Regions from separate parts of the Priestia sp. Y58 genome, predicted to be linked through region 2. Evidence: riboswitches for the same ligand, from Rfam matches in the RefSeq annotation. Region 2 holds a riboswitch; the other holds the start of a gene.
What was found. A riboswitch is a leader RNA that binds a small molecule or an ion and turns the genes downstream of it on or off. The one in region 2 is predicted to bind thiamine pyrophosphate.

Region 1: another riboswitch for thiamine pyrophosphate. It lies ahead of thiC (phosphomethylpyrimidine synthase ThiC); the one in region 2 lies ahead of thiM (hydroxyethylthiazole kinase).

The regions. Positions count from the first base shown of each region.
Region 1 covers NZ_JAKWFL010000018.1:7,878-15,733, forward strand. The annotation lists gene yhbH (sporulation protein YhbH) at 1-947, shown strand, start outside; gene MMB68_RS27025 (DUF3231 family protein) at 1,052-2,083, shown strand; gene MMB68_RS27030 (cation diffusion facilitator family transporter) at 2,228-3,124, shown strand; gene MMB68_RS27035 (VanZ family protein) at 3,385-3,840, shown strand; gene MMB68_RS27040 (hypothetical protein) at 3,904-4,029, shown strand; gene MMB68_RS27045 (hypothetical protein) at 4,026-4,214, opposite strand; gene thiC (phosphomethylpyrimidine synthase ThiC) at 4,192-5,961, opposite strand; TPP riboswitch at 6,072-6,186, opposite strand; gene MMB68_RS27055 (hypothetical protein) at 6,268-6,558, opposite strand; gene MMB68_RS27060 (undecaprenyl-diphosphate phosphatase) at 7,016-7,840, shown strand.
Region 2 covers NZ_JAKWFL010000003.1:301,867-309,722, forward strand. The annotation lists gene MMB68_RS11570 (UDP-N-acetylmuramoyl-L-alanyl-D-glutamate--2,6-diaminopimelate ligase) at 1-709, shown strand, start outside; gene MMB68_RS11575 (hypothetical protein) at 807-1,313, opposite strand; gene MMB68_RS11580 (GNAT family N-acetyltransferase) at 1,483-1,947, shown strand; gene MMB68_RS11585 (TetR/AcrR family transcriptional regulator) at 2,263-2,862, shown strand; gene MMB68_RS11590 (MFS transporter) at 2,958-4,175, shown strand; TPP riboswitch at 4,368-4,476, shown strand; gene thiM (hydroxyethylthiazole kinase) at 4,552-5,358, shown strand; gene thiE (thiamine phosphate synthase) at 5,372-6,016, shown strand; gene MMB68_RS11605 (pyridoxamine 5'-phosphate oxidase family protein) at 6,045-6,473, opposite strand; RNA gene ssrS (6S RNA) at 6,621-6,798, opposite strand; gene MMB68_RS11615 (hypothetical protein) at 6,908-7,528, opposite strand; gene MMB68_RS11620 (helix-turn-helix transcriptional regulator) at 7,682-7,856, shown strand, end outside.

The sequences.
Region 1 (7,856 bases), on a different contig from region 2:
ACAAACATGTGGGTCAAGGTGATGGAGACAGTAAAGTTGGGGATGTAGTAGCACGTGACGGATCTGCTGGAGATGGTCAAAAAGGAGCAGGAAAAGGTCAAGGAGCAGGAGACCAGGCTGGAGAAGACTACTTTGAAGCGGAAGTGTCACTCATGGAGCTTCAAGAGGCTTTATTTGCTCAATTAGAATTGCCTAATCTTCAGCGAAAAGAATCTGATCAAATTGTTGTGGAACACATTGAATTTAATGATATAAGACGTACAGGTTTGATGGGAAATATTGATAAAAAACGAACGATGATGAGCGCTTATAAGCGAAACGCAATGACAGGAAAGCCTGCTTTTCATCCTATTTATCCGGAGGATTTAAAATTCAAAACGTGGAATGAAGTTATAAAGCCAGAATCTAAAGCAGTCGTCTTAGCTATGATGGATACGAGCGGTTCGATGGGCATATGGGAAAAATATATGGCACGAAGCTTTTTCTTTTGGATGACACGCTTTTTACGTACGAAATATGAAACAGTGGAAATTGAATTTATTGCCCATCATACAGAGGCAAAAGTAGTATCAGAAGAAGACTTCTTCTCCAAAGGAGAAAGCGGAGGAACCATCTGCTCATCTGCTTACCGAAAAGCGCTTGAATTAATTAACCAAAAGTATGATCCGAGCCGCTATAATATTTACCCGTTTCATTTTTCAGATGGTGATAACTTAACTTCAGATAACGCAAGGTGTGTAAAATTAGTAAATGAATTAATGAAAGTGTCAAATATGTTTGGGTATGGGGAAGTGAATCAGTACAATCGACATTCCACTTTAATGTCTGCTTACAAAAATATTCAAGACGAAAGTTTTAGACACTTTATTTTAAAACAAAAATCAGACGTTTTTCACGCGATGAAAAGCTTTTTTAGAAAAGAAACAGAAGACCAGAAATATGCGTAACCTAAAAGGCCTAGACTTGTTATCTAGGTCTTTTTTATGCGGTTTATTCAACGCTTCTTTGGAGATAGTAAAAGTACGACTTTATCTAAAAGGAGAATAAGTGAATGAACGAAAATATAAAGAGCGAAATGCAAAAACATCAACAAAATCAGCGGTTGAACGCAGCCGAGTTAGGTTACTTATGGGCGCAATATTTAGGCGATACGCTGTATGTATGTGTTCTTGGGTATTTTCTATCTGTTGTAAAAGATCCTGAGATTAAGGACCTCTTAAAAAAAGCACATCAGATTTCACAAACTCATGTAGATGAATTGACGGAATTATTCAGTTTGGAAAAAATCCCAATCCCAGTAGGTTTTGGAGAACAAGATGTGAACAAAGGAGTTCCTGCTTTGTTTGATGATATTTTTATGGCTATCTATGTCAATGAAATGGCCATTGGAGGTATGAAGAAATATGCCAGAGCGCTAAGCGCAGTGAGAAGGCAAGATATTTATGATCATCTATCCCGATGTGTAAAAAAAAGCGACAGTCTTTTAAAGAATTCTAACCACGTTATTTTAAGCAAAAGCATGCTGATGAGACCTCCGGTTATTCCTTATCCTGTAAAAGTGAATTTTGTGGACCAGAAAACGTTTATATCACCACTTTTCTCTCAAATGCATCCTCTAACTTCTTTGGAGGTTACGGCTATTCAAGAAATTGTTAATACAAATGTATTAGGTAAAACGCTGATGCTGGCATTTAGTCAAGTAGCTACCACACAAAAATTACGCTCTTACTTTTTTGACGGAGTCAAGCTTGCAAGTAAGCAAATCAAGCACTTCACCGAGTTACTGTCTGAAGCTGATTTACCAAGTCCGAGGCTGCTTGATGCATATGTAACCAACTCAACGATTTCACCGTTTTCAGATAAGCTGATGATGTATCATACTTCCACAGCGGTGACGATCGCTATTGATAACTGTGGTGCTGGTTTGTCTATGTCGTTCCGTTCGGATGTAGCCGTAGAATTTTCTCAGCTAATTGGACGTATAGGAAAGTACGGAAAAGATGGAATTCGGATTATGATTGAGCAAGGTTGGATGGAAGAACCTCCAATGGCAACTGATCGTAAGAAGTTGGCGGAGAAATAATAAGGAGTATGTTGTGGGTTATCAGTAATTTTGCGGTACTGAAACATATATAGCTAAGAGAAAATAGATTGCTCTAGACCCACTTGAATGTGCAGTGATAAGATAAAAAAGCTGATTTTTTAAGAAGTAAGTCGAGGTGTGCAAATGAACAATAGCATAAGGGAGTCCATTGCCAAAAAAGTAGCATGGATTAGCGTATGGAGCAATATTGCCCTTACGCTAGGGAAAGTAATAGTAGGATGGATTGGAAATAGTGATGCTGTATTTGCTGATGGTATTCACTCTGCAGCAGACGTATTTGCCTCTATTATTGTCTTGTTGGTTATACGAGTAGCCAATAAACCAGCAGATGATGACCATCCATATGGACATGGAAAAGCAGAAGTGATTGTCTCAGGAATCGTAGGAATTATTTTATTGCTTGTATCATTTTATGTGGTATTTGAAGGAGTCGTTGGTTTATTCCATCCGGTTGAATCTCCAAATATTTTAGCCATGTGGATTGCTGTTATTTCATACATAGCAAAGGTATTGTTATACCGTTATTCTTTAAACGTAGCGAAGCAGCACCACAGTAAGGCAATTGAGGCAATTGCATTTGATCATAAAGCAGATATTGTTGCTTCTATTGCAGCGGCAATTGGTGTTTTATTATCCATTATTGGTGATAAAATGGATGTTCAACTGCTGTTATACGGAGACAAAATAGCAAGTATCTTTGTTGCTTATTTAATTTTTAACATTGCCAGACAAATGATGGGAGAGTCTTTTCAAATCTTAATGGAAGGCAATATTGATGAAGAGCTACTGAAAGAACTTGAAGAAAGCATTTATGAATTTGAAGATGTGAAGCGGATTGATCGCGTTCGAGCAAGAGAACATGGCCATTACATATTAGTGGATGTACGTATTTCAATTGACCACTTTAAAACAATTAAGGAAGGTCATGATTTAGGAAGAGAAATCAAAGCAACACTTATGAAAAAACATGATAATATCCAGGAAGTATTAATCCATTTGAATCCTTATTATCCAGATTAAATAAGAAGCAGCGAAGTGTTATCTCGCTGCTTCTTATTATTTATAGATGTAGAAATTAATGAAATGAGCAGCATAAAATGATGAGGATTTTTATTTATAAAGAATCAAGTTTAATAAAATTGTATAAAGGGAATTGTATTTATTTATTGATGTGATAGGATAAAAAAGCATGTAAATGCATTCACTACGAATGAAAGCAGTGGACGGGTACATATAGATAATAATAAATGGTTTTGGGAGTCAAAGAAGGTGATGTTGAAGTGAATGTAAGCATCAGGTCAATCGTTAAAAAAGTCATGTTCACTCTATTTATTGCGTATACGGCAGTGGTCATTTATGCTACTCTCATACGGGAAAACGAACATGTTTACGGAAAAGCAATGAACTTGGATTTATTTAGCACGATCCGTCTGATGTGGGACAGCGGGAATATAATCCTCACGCTGACAAATATACTGGGGAATATCGTGATGTTTGCGCCGCTTGGAATGTTTATTCCTTTGTTTATGAAGTGGTTTGACGGTTTTATTCAAGTGTTTACGACGGGTTTCTTAATCAGTTTTCTGATTGAAATTTTACAGTACAAGCTAACGGAACGAGTATTTGATATTGACGATATCTTTTTGAATACGCTAGGTACATTTATAGGCTGGGTTATTATTAAAATACTATATTGGATTAAGAACATGCTGAAAGCACGTTTCAAAAAAGGATGAAATTGAGAGACGTAACGAAATCAATCCAATCTAAAGACGAACATATGGGATTAAGGAGCTAGTATGGAAAGCATGTTACATCGCGGTTGCTGCATGCATGAAATCTACGTTCACCCTACCAATGAAAAAATCCGAGCGAGCTGGATTCTTAATCAAGAATTCAGCTCGTTCGGATTTTTCTTCAACTAAAATACTTTTGGCTCAGCCTCTGCTTCTTGTTGATAGAAACACTTAATGCAGCGCCTTACGGAAGAATGGGATGATTCAACGATAATGTGCTGACAATTTTGCTGAACAAATAATAACTTTCTTTCAAGCAGCTTAATTTGTTCTTTAAGCTGTTCTACTTCATTATTGATAAATATTTGAACCACTGTTAACAAACTCTTTAGCTTTTTCTTTCATGCCTTCTTTTCTTACTTCGTTTACATCTTTCTCGTTTTCTTGAGCCATGTTACGAATATCCTGAGAAATACGCATTGAACAGAACTTAGGTCCGCACATTGAACAGAAATGGGCTGTTTTAGCACCTTCAGCAGGAAGTGTTTCATCGTGATATTCTTTTGCGCGCTCTGGATCTAGTGACAGGTTAAATTGATCATTCCATCTAAATTCAAATCTTGCTTTAGACAGCGCGTTATCACGTTTTTGTGCTCCTGGATGGCCTTTTGCTAGATCAGCGGCATGCGCAGCAATTTTATAGGTGATAACCCCTTCTCGAACGTCTTCTTTATTCGGCAGACCTAAATGTTCTTTTGGGGTTACGTAGCAAAGCATAGCTGTCCCAAACCAACCAATCATTGCAGCCCCAATACCTGATGTAATATGGTCATAGCCTGGAGCGATGTCGGTTGTAAGCGGTCCAAGAGTATAGAAGGGAGCTTCTTGGCATATTTCCATTTGTTTATCTACGTTTTCTTTGATGAGGTGCATAGGAACATGTCCAGGACCTTCAATCATAACTTGAACATCGTGTTTCCAAGCAATTTTAGTTAATTCACCAAGCGTTTCTAATTCGCCGAACTGTGCCTCATCATTAGCATCTGCAATGGAACCAGGACGTAACCCATCGCCAAGGGAAATAGAAATATCGTATGCTTTACAGATTTCACAGATTTCTTCAAAGCGAGTATATAAAAAGTTCTCTTCATGATGAGCTAAACACCACTGCGCCAAGATGGATCCTCCGCGTGAAACAATACCTGTCGTACGTTTCGCTGTTAGAGGAATATAGCGTAAAAGAACACCTGCGTGAATAGTAAAGTAATCAACACCTTGTTCTGCTTGTTCAATTAATGTATCGCGATATGCTTCCCACGTTAGATCTTCTGCTACGCCTTTTACTTTTTCAAGCGCTTGGTAAATAGGAACGGTCCCTACAGGAACAGGCGAGTTGCGGATAATCCATTCGCGTGTTGTGTGGATATCTTTTCCTGTTGATAAATCCATAATTGTATCGGCTCCCCAACGCGTTGCCCATGTCATTTTTTCTACTTCATCTTCAATAGCTGAACGAATAGCTGAATTTCCGATATTAGCATTAATTTTCACGTGGAATTTGCGGCCGATAATCATCGGTTCGCTCTCAGGGTGATTGATATTATTAGGGATAATGGCACGTCCTCTTGCTACTTCTTCACGTACGACTTCAGGATCCATCTGTTCACGAATAGCGATAAATTCCATTTCGGGCGTGATGATTCCTTTTTTCGCATAGTGCATTTGCGTTACATTTTGATTTTTTTTCGCGCGCAACGGTAAACGATTAGTGATAAAGCGCTCATACTGATCTCTTGGATCACCATCATAATAACCGTTATCCTGTGGCTGAACCGTACGGCCTTGATATGTTTCTACATCGTTTCGTTCTGCAATCCACTTTTCGCGCAGAGCCGGTAATCCTTTTTGTAAATTAATTTCATAACAGGGATCTGTATAAACACCGCTCGTGTCGTATACACGGACGGGACTATTTTCTTCTTCACCAAAAGATCCTGTAGTAGGAGACTGATGAATTTCACGCATAGGCACTTTAAGGTCTTCTCTGGATCCTTGGACATATACTTTGTGACTGTTTGGAAAAGGCTTTTTCATAGAAACTGATACATTTTGTTTTGACATGACATATTCCTCCGGTTTCGCATAAAGTGTAGCTATACCGAACCATAAAAAAATCGGGTTCTGTGATAGACAGAACCCGATGGAATAGGCGAAAAAAGAATAAACATATATTCTTTTCAAGACTACTTCCCTCCGCTGGTATAACCCAAATCAGGTTCAAAGGGTTAAAGAGTTTTATTGCACTCTTCTCTCAGTCTGAGCTATCAGACACCCCTAGTAGAAATAACATTCAAATTATTCAATTTACGGCTTAAGTTTACCATCATTCGGTAAAAAATCAACCCTTAAATAAAAAAAGCTAGACAATTAGCGTTGTCTAGCGGCATCGATTGCAATCACAATAGCTGTAATAATATGCATGATAAACCCTAAAAATGGAATCCAAGCAACCAGTGAGGTAACAATCCCTAGTATGTTTCCATAAGCAGATAACCCTCGTCTATTAGCTAAAATGAGCGTGATAGCATGAAGAATAAATCCAATAAAAAGAGGAGTATAACTAAACCCCATAACAATCCCCGCGCCAATTAAAGGAATTCCCAGCAAGGCTTCATACCCAGCAGTGATCCATTTCATTGTACGTACATTTCCATTCATAGTAAAAAGCCTCCTAAAAAAGATACTACTATATACGAGAAAAGAGAGAAAAAAGTTTCAAATTACTTAGGGGATATGTCGTATAAGCAAGCACTAGTTGATTAAAATGATAGATGACAGTAAAGAGGATGGAAAAAACATAATGATTTAGTCATTTTTTCACACCAAAGAAAAATAGTCTAGATGATTCATTTTTAGCTAAGGGCCCGGAATTTATACCGAACATAGTGACTGCTTTTTAAAACAAATAAAAGCTGATATCTTGTTTTTTGGTTATAGCATGTAAGGTTTTTATTACAAATTATTAAAGATTCTTATCTTTTTGCAAATACACATTGTATTTCATAGTTTTAACAATTATGATAAAAAAGCAAGTGTCAAAATAGGAAAATAGTTGAGCATGTAAAACGAAGCGATAAGCTTATTAATTTGAAAGAAAGGCAAGGTACATAGCTTTATGTGGGAAATTATTGTAGCAATCATTTTAGGGATTGTAGAAGGTTTAACAGAGTTTGCTCCTGTTTCGTCAACTGGGCATATGATTATTGTGGATGACCTGTGGTTAAATTCAAAAGAATTATTTTCATCTCCAGTAGCTAATACATTTAAAATTGTTATTCAGCTAGGGTCGATCTTAGCAGTAGTTGTTATTTTTAAAGATCGTTTTATTAATTTATTAGGATTAGGAAAAAAACCAGCTGCTCCAATTGGACCGACAAATCGCTTGAATTTAATGCAGGTAATTGTTGGTCTGTTACCCGCAGGAGTGTTAGGACTTTTGTTTGATGATTACATTGATGAACATTTGTTTTCTTTAAATACGGTGCTAATTGGCTTAGTAGTCGGAGCTGTATTAATGATTCTAGCAGATTTGTTTGGACCTAAACGTCCGCGTGTAGAGACGGTGGACCAAATGTCTTATGGACAAGCATTGGGTATAGGACTGTTTCAATGTATTGCTCTTTGGCCAGGTTTTTCTCGTTCAGGCTCAACGATTTCAGGAGGGGTTCTTCTTGGAATGAGCCATAAGGCAGCCGCAGATTTTACATTTATTATGGCAGTGCCAATCATGGCAGGAGCAAGTGGACTTTCATTGGTTAAAAACTGGCAGTATTTCACATCAGATGCACTACCGTTTTTTATTGCTGGTTTTATCAGCGCCTTTATTTTTGCGCTGGTATCTATTCGCTTTTTCCTGAAATTAATTAATCGTATCAAATTAGTACCATTTGCACTATATCGAATTGTTTTAGCAGCTATTCTATATTTTGTATTTTTATAAAATAAACACGCGTGTT
Region 2 (7,856 bases):
CTTATTAAATAATGCGGAGGCAACTCTGCAAGCAAAAAACATTACTGTCAAAGAAGGGGGCTCTTTCTTTGATTTACTGTATAAAGGACAGTCATACAAAGTAGCAGTGCCTGTATATGGCGATTACAACATTGCTAACGTGCTAGCCGCCATTGGTACAGCTCTTCACTTTGAATACCACATTGAGGATATTATTAGTGTGCTTCCTCAATTGGAAAGTCCAGAAGGGCGTTTTCAAGTGATAGAAGGTCCTAATAACCAAAAAGTGATTTTAGACTATGCCCATACGCCTGTTGCCCTTACGCGTTTAGTAGAAGAAGTAAAAAAGATGGAGTATAACCAGCTAATTGTCATGATTGCAGGAATCGGCATTCGAGATTTTAATAAAATGCCTAAAATGGCGCGTGCCATTGAAGGAAAAGCCGATGAAATTATCGTAACGGTTGATCATCCAGGTCATCATGATCCGAACGTAATTGTAGATCAAGTGATGACAGGTTTTTCAAATCCAAGCGCAAGTAATATTCACTGCGCCCCTACTCGAACAGAAGGGGTATTAAAGTCGCTTTCTTTAGGAAAGCCGAATGATATTATTTTACTTACAAGCGGCTGTATTAACGGCGCTCAGCTTGTAAAAGGAAACGAAATTCCGCATTCCGATGAAGAAATTATTGCCTCTTACTATGCATCGTTAAGCAATATTTCCTAATACTCTTCTTCATTTATCGAACGAACGTGTAGAAATTGAAACGGCATACGAAAGAAGGTCTCTTACTATTTTTAGAGACCTTCTTTTTGTATCAAAATTATAGGCTGTTTTCTCGCTGTGTTTTTGGTTCTTCAATTTTTACATCATGTTCTTTAGCCAGCTTTTTAATAGCTGCATTGTAATCGCGTATGCCTTTTCGTGCTTCATCAAGCATAGCGTTTGCCTCAGCAATAAGGTTGCGGTCCTGCTTTTCTAAAGCGCTGACAATTTTAATGAAAGCATTATACTGGGTATTTGCAGCCTTTATATAGCCTTCATGAACCTTTCGAAGATCGTCGGTTTCTACATCGATGTTTTCCAGTTCATCAACAAATTTACGATAGGTAGGAATGACTTCACTCGTCATCGTATCATACATCACCGCGTCACTTGTGTAGTTAGCGCCTGTAACAGAATCGTATGCGTCAATCGCTTCTTTTTCAAGCTGAGCAGCTTTTTTTAAATCTTGATTGTTATAGTCGATTAAATCATCTTGAACAGGATCACTAAAGCAGGCGGATAATAAAAACAAAAGAGGGACAAGACAAAATAAAACCTTCTTCAATGAATTTCACCTCCGTTTAACAATGTATGAAACATCTGCTTGGCAAAGTCGGTTTTAATAACTGAGAAAAAGAAGGGAGTGTATAAAAGGATTTTTAAAGGTTGACAGTGAATTTATTCATAAGTCGGTTTGTGGTTGACCACCCTTTAGTAGCAGGAAGGAAGAGAAGATGATTAAAATAAAAAGAGACCAATTAACAAACAATGAAGTTATTGAACTAGTAAGTTCTCACCTTCAAGGAATGAACTTACATTCACCTCCTGAAAGTATTCATGCTCTAAATATTGAAAGCTTAAAACACCGTGATATTACGTTTTGGAGCGTGTGGGAAGACAGCCAGCTAGCAGGGTGCGGGGCTATAAAAGAGCTAGATGAGCATCACGGAGAAATTAAATCGATGCGAACGGCCACGGCTCATTTGCGAAAAGGAATTGCTAAAGAGCTGCTGCAGTACATAATAAATGAAGCAAAAAAACGAGGGTACCGACGCTTAAGCTTAGAAACAGGATCCGCACCCGCTTTTGAACCGGCTAGAAAGCTATACGCCAGTTTTGGATTTTACGAGTGTGAACCATTTTCTACCTATAAAGAAGATCCATACAGTGTATTTATGACAAAGAAATTGAATGATTGATTAAAAGAGGCTGGAACAAAAGTATTTTAGTCAAAGAAGATCCGAACGATGAATCAAAATTCTTGATAAAGAATCCAGCTCGTTCGGATTTTTTATGGTGATGGTGAACGCAGCTTTCATATATGTAGTGGCTTCTAGCGCTTGATTTAGCTATGTCTCAACCTCTTTGTTTTTTGTTTTGTCATAATTCATATAAAAGGTATAAACTAGGTTTTCTCACTAGACAAAAAGGATTTTCCTATGTAGTATAGGTGTCAGATAATACAAAACGAATGTTCAGTATAAATAATAAATGTGCGGGGCGGTGGAAATAGCTTGAATAAAAAAAAGCTTCAAAGTGAACAAACCAAAAGAAAAGTGGCAGATGCCGCTAAAGCATTGTTTTCTCAAAAAGGCTATAAAGCTACATCTATTGAGGAAATTGTAGAAGCTACGGGAAGCAGTAAAGGGAATATTTATTATCACTTTAAAAGTAAAGAAGGGCTTTTTCTCTATTTAATAGATGAATGGGATCTCGAGTGGGAACGAAACTGGAAAGAAAGAGAGTCTCTTTACAAAACAACAAGAGATAAGCTTTTTGGAATTGCGGAGCAAATCATTTTAGATGATTTAAATCATCCTCTTACGAAAGCCGCCGATGAGTTTTTTAACAATGAGGAAAAGGGCAGCGATATCGAAGAGCGAATTGATGAAATGGTGAAACGGCACGTGGATTTTAACCGTGAACTTTTGCAAAAAGGCATCGATGAAGGTGAGTTTTCTCATAAAAATGCAGAGCAGCTTGCAGTGATTTTAGAAGGGCTGTTTGTTGGAATGAGCCGCATGTCTCGAAAAACGAACACGGAAAATGCCCTGCAGCTTTACCATTCAGCAATCGATGTATTTTTAAACGGAATCATACCAAGGTCTTCTTAAATAATCGGGGATGCTTATTGAGGTAATGAGTAATCCCTCATTATTTTGTATTTTTATAGACCGAACGTTCAGTATTTTTTAATCAGGAGGTTTATATGTCATTATTGTTAAGAAATCGAGCGGCGATTTTGCTGCTCATGCTAAATATTTTTATTATTTTTACAGGAATTGGTCTCGTTATTCCAATTATGCCAACATATATGACAGAGCTTCATATCAACGGAAGCGTGATGGGGCTTTTAGTAGCGGTGTTTTCACTAACTCAATTTCTGTTTTCACCTTTAGCAGGGCGGTTATCAGATTCGTTAGGGAGAAAGAAAATTATTGTAGCGGGAATGATTGTTTTTGCCTTGTCTGAATGGTTCTTTGGTTCAGTGAGTACGCCTCTTTTATTATTTGTATCGAGAATGTTAGGCGGGGTCGGGGCCGCGCTCATTATGCCTGCTGTTATGGCCTATACAGCGGACGTGACGTCTGCTAAAGAACGTGCTAAAGGAATGGGCTATGTGACGGCGGCGATTACAACAGGATTTATTATTGGGCCCGGTATCGGAGGCTTTTTAGCTGAATACGGCATGCGCGTGCCATTTTATATGGCCGCAGTAGCAGGAGGCTTGGCTGCAGTGATTACGCTTCTTGTTTTGCCAGAGTCTCGTCCTGTACAAAATCCTGCTGTTTCAAACAATGAGAATCCAAAAGAAGATCGGCTGCTACTGCAGCTTATGAATTCTTATAAAGAACCTTATTTTTTAAGTTTAATTATCGTTTTTGTGACATCGTTTGGATTATCCAATTATGAAACAATTTTTTCACTATTTGTTGATCATAAATTTAGCTTTACGCCAAAAGATATTGCGTTTGTTATTACGTTTGGCTCTATTGCAGGGGCTGTTGTGCAGGTTACGATTTTTGGATGGATTTTAAATAAGTTCGGTGAAAAAAGAGTGATTTCGTTTTGCTTGATGATGACGGGACTTTTTATTTTACTTACGCTATTTGTGCACACGTACTGGCTTATTATTGTTGTAACATTTATCGTCTTTTTAGCAACAGATATTTTACGTCCGGCAATCAGCACGCAAATGTCGATGATGGCACAAGACGACCAAGGGTACGTAGCCGGACTAAATTCTGCTTATACAAGTCTTGGGAATATTATTGGACCCGTTGTAGCAGGCTTTCTCTTTGATATAAACATTAATTACCCGTACGTATCAGCTGCACTTGTACTGCTGCTTTGTTTTCTTTTATCTTTAAGAGCAGGGAAGGACCGAAAAACAGCTGTGAGAAATCAAGCGATTCAAGAGAAATAACGAGAAGGAAAAAATGATAGAATTTTTAGGGGATAAAAGACCTCCAGTAGCTTACTGGAGGTCTTTCAATGATGCTTTTAGTAAAGCTGTAAGATTTACAACACCACTCAGCCTATAGCGAAGCTTTATTTTATCGGCAAAACAGTGAAATGGTTGCAAATAAAAAAGGTTAATAGTAAACTTTAAACGTAACAAGAATAGTATGGGAGCTTGCGCGGGGCAGGCTGAGAGTACAGGGGCGCCTGTTGACCATTTGAACCTGTTGGATAATGCCAGCGCAGGGAATGTGAGTACATACCAAAGCACTTTGCGCATGCAAGGTGCTTTTTTGTCTTTTTTTTGCAGTGTTAAAACTAAATGAAAAGAGTGAGAGAATATGGATATTAGTAAAATTTCAGCTCAATTAGAAAAAGTAAGAGATACAAGTCCACTTGTTCATAATATTACGAATGTCGTGGTAACCAATTTTACTGCAAATGGACTGCTTGCACTAGGAGCTTCACCTGTTATGGCTTATGCGAAGGAAGAAGTGGCTGACATGGCACGAATCGCCGGAGCGCTTGTCTTAAATATGGGTACACTGACGGCTCAAGAAGTAGAAGCGATGAGAATAGCAGGAAAATCAGCAAATGAAAATGGCGTGCCGGTTATTTTCGATCCTGTAGGAGCCGGAGCAACACCGTTTCGTACAGAAGTAGCACGTCAGCTTGTAGAAGAATTAAATATTGCAGTTATTCGTGGTAACGCTGCTGAAGTTGCGAATGTAGTAGGCGAGTCATGGCTCATTAAAGGCGTTGATTCATTAGAAGGACAAGGAGACGTCATTGAACTTGCTGAGAAAGCAGCGAACAAATTAGGTACAGTGATTGTTATTACGGGTAAACAAGATGTAATCACGGATGGAAACACAACGTATACAGTAGACAACGGTCACCCGTTATTTACGAAAGTGACGGGTACTGGATGTCTGCTAACATCAATTATAGGAGCTTTCGCCGCTGTAGAAAAAGAATATGTCGAGGCAAGCGTTGCTGCTTTAAGTTTTTACGGAGTGGCAGGTGAAATCGCCGCAGCGAAAAAAGGTGAAGAAGGGCCGGGGAGCTTTCAAATTGAGCTGTTAAATCAGCTTCATCTTTTATCTGGGCAGGATATTGAATCATATGCAAGAGTACATCAACGTTAAAAGGAGCCGGAAAATGACAAACGAAGAAATCAAAAAGCTGCTGCCAGTTTATTTTATAATGGGCAGCACTAACTGTACAAAAGATCCGAAAGAAGTGTTGAAAGAAGCAATTCAAGGCGGCGTTACCGTGTTTCAATTCCGTGAAAAAGGCGAAGGTGCCCTAACAGGAGAAGCGAAATATCAGCTGGCGAAGGAACTTCAGCAAATTTGTCAGCAGCACAACGTTCCTTTTGTTGTGAATGATGATCTTGACTTAGCGATCCGTTTACAAGCAGATGGCGTTCATATTGGACAAGAAGATGAAAAAGCTCATATTGTTCGAGAAAAAATAGGAAAAGGAATTGTGGGCGTCTCTGTTCATAATATACAAGAGCTGCAGCAAGCGATAAAAGACGGGGCGGATTATGTAGGAATGGGACCTGTTTTTCCTACTTCTACAAAAAAAGACGCAAAAGCAGTGCAAGGTACAAAATTAATTGAAGAAGTGCGAAACCAGAATATTGACTTTCCAATTGTAGGAATCGGTGGCATCACGCCTGAAAATGCCAAACAAGTAGTAGAAGCAGGTGCAGATGGCGTTTCTATTATTACCGCGATTAGCTTAGCAGCGTCTCCAAAAGAAAAAGCAGCTCAATTGAAAGAAGCGGTAGGAAAATAAAAAAAGCGCACAGTGTGCGCTTTTTTTATTATAGCTGAACAGTTTGAGGAGTTTCTTCGCCTTCATTCATAAAGCGAATTTCGTTTGGCGTAATTTCCAGAACAACATACTCAGGGTCATTTGGACCGTCAAACCATTCTTTCATGTGATTGTTCCATATACGTCCTTTTAATTGATCACCAGTACGAAGAACAGCTGTCCCAGATAATTCTAAGTATTGATCACCATATCCTTCGCCGCTGTAGCCTAATAGTACGTGCACGTTCGGATTGGCTTCGATTTCTTCTGCCTTATGTGTATTGATATTTGTTGGTGTGTAAAGAGCGATACCATCTTCATCGCTGAAAAATGTCATATAGCGAGAGTGGGGTTTGTTGTTTACAACTGTGGCTAATGTTCCTACACGATTTCCTTCTAATACTTCATTTACTTTTTTAGCAATTTTTTGTTCATTCATTTTATCCATCTCCTTTATTACTTTTTATGTTCCTCAATCGAAGATAAATAAAACATACATGTCTAAAAAAAATATAAGTTAACAATAAAATAATTATGTAAACTAATAAATTAAAAAATAAAAAAAGCTAGCTACAGCTAACTAAAAAATAAGCCCGCACTGCCGTAACCCTAAGTGTCTTAAATACCCAGATCTACTAGGTGGGTGCCCTCATAGCCGGGTTTAGCGTCCCAAGAAGGGCGTGCTATCTGCAGCTAAATTTTGAGCTCCCTTTTAACACTCAAAGGTTTAAGACAACATGAGTATACGCACAGCGCAGGTATGTATAACAAATGTAAATAAAATGCCGATATATAAATGTTTTCTAATTAATCAACTTTCATCGTACAAGAAATGATTATAACGGAATAATGAATGGAACGCAAGACTTTTATTTAAAGTTTTTCTTCTCTAATATCTTGGCGGTTATGCAGTAACAAAATAAGAAAAGAACCCGCAACTGGAATGAAACATAAGAGAAGGGAAGGTCGGGATGCTATCCTTTCTTTTGTCATAACGGAGTAAGAAAGCCACGTTAAAACAAAAAAATCAGCGGTCATCACGCTAACAAGCTGTGACTGCATAAAAGCATCTCCATAAGCTTTTATTGAACCTATGGATAGTCCGTATACGTAACCTGCAATCGTGAGTGCTAAGCATAGTCCAATCCATAGACGAGAAGAAATGATAGCAATGAAACGTGAAGGAATACGCGAACGTGTTCGAACTTTTTGTCCTCTCCAATGATAATAGAACAAAAGAGAAAAAGCTCCAAGCCCAAATGATAGAAGAGAAAATGGCCATCCAGGCAGTTTGTACGTATCTTTTTTACAGATCATTACCATAAACAATATTGGGAAAAGTCCTAAAAAAGAGAATACCATAACCACGAGCGGATCTACCTGTTGAAAATTTCCTGTGATAAGTTTTTTAAACAGCAAATCATCAGCGGCGCTTGCTCCCGGAGCTAGCAGCAAGGCGTATAGTACAAGCATAGCCCATACAATGATATACATATTCTCAACTCCTTTTAATTGTTTTAGTATACAAAAACCATTTCAGTATATTTCCCCGCTTTGTGATAAAGGGAAACGCTTGAAACTCTTCTTTAATTAGGTGTAATATTACACTAAAGACATGTGCGTGTATAGAAAGAAAGGGCTGTGAAAATGAATAAACAAGAAGTGATTAAATCAGTATCGGATAAAATACGATTGATTCGTTTAGAAAGAAACTATTCACAAGACAGAATGGCTGAAGTCATTGGTATTTCCAAAAAAACATTGGTTCAAATTGAAAAAGGGCGCACGGAAGCAGGGTGGACGACCACTGTTGCAGTATGCA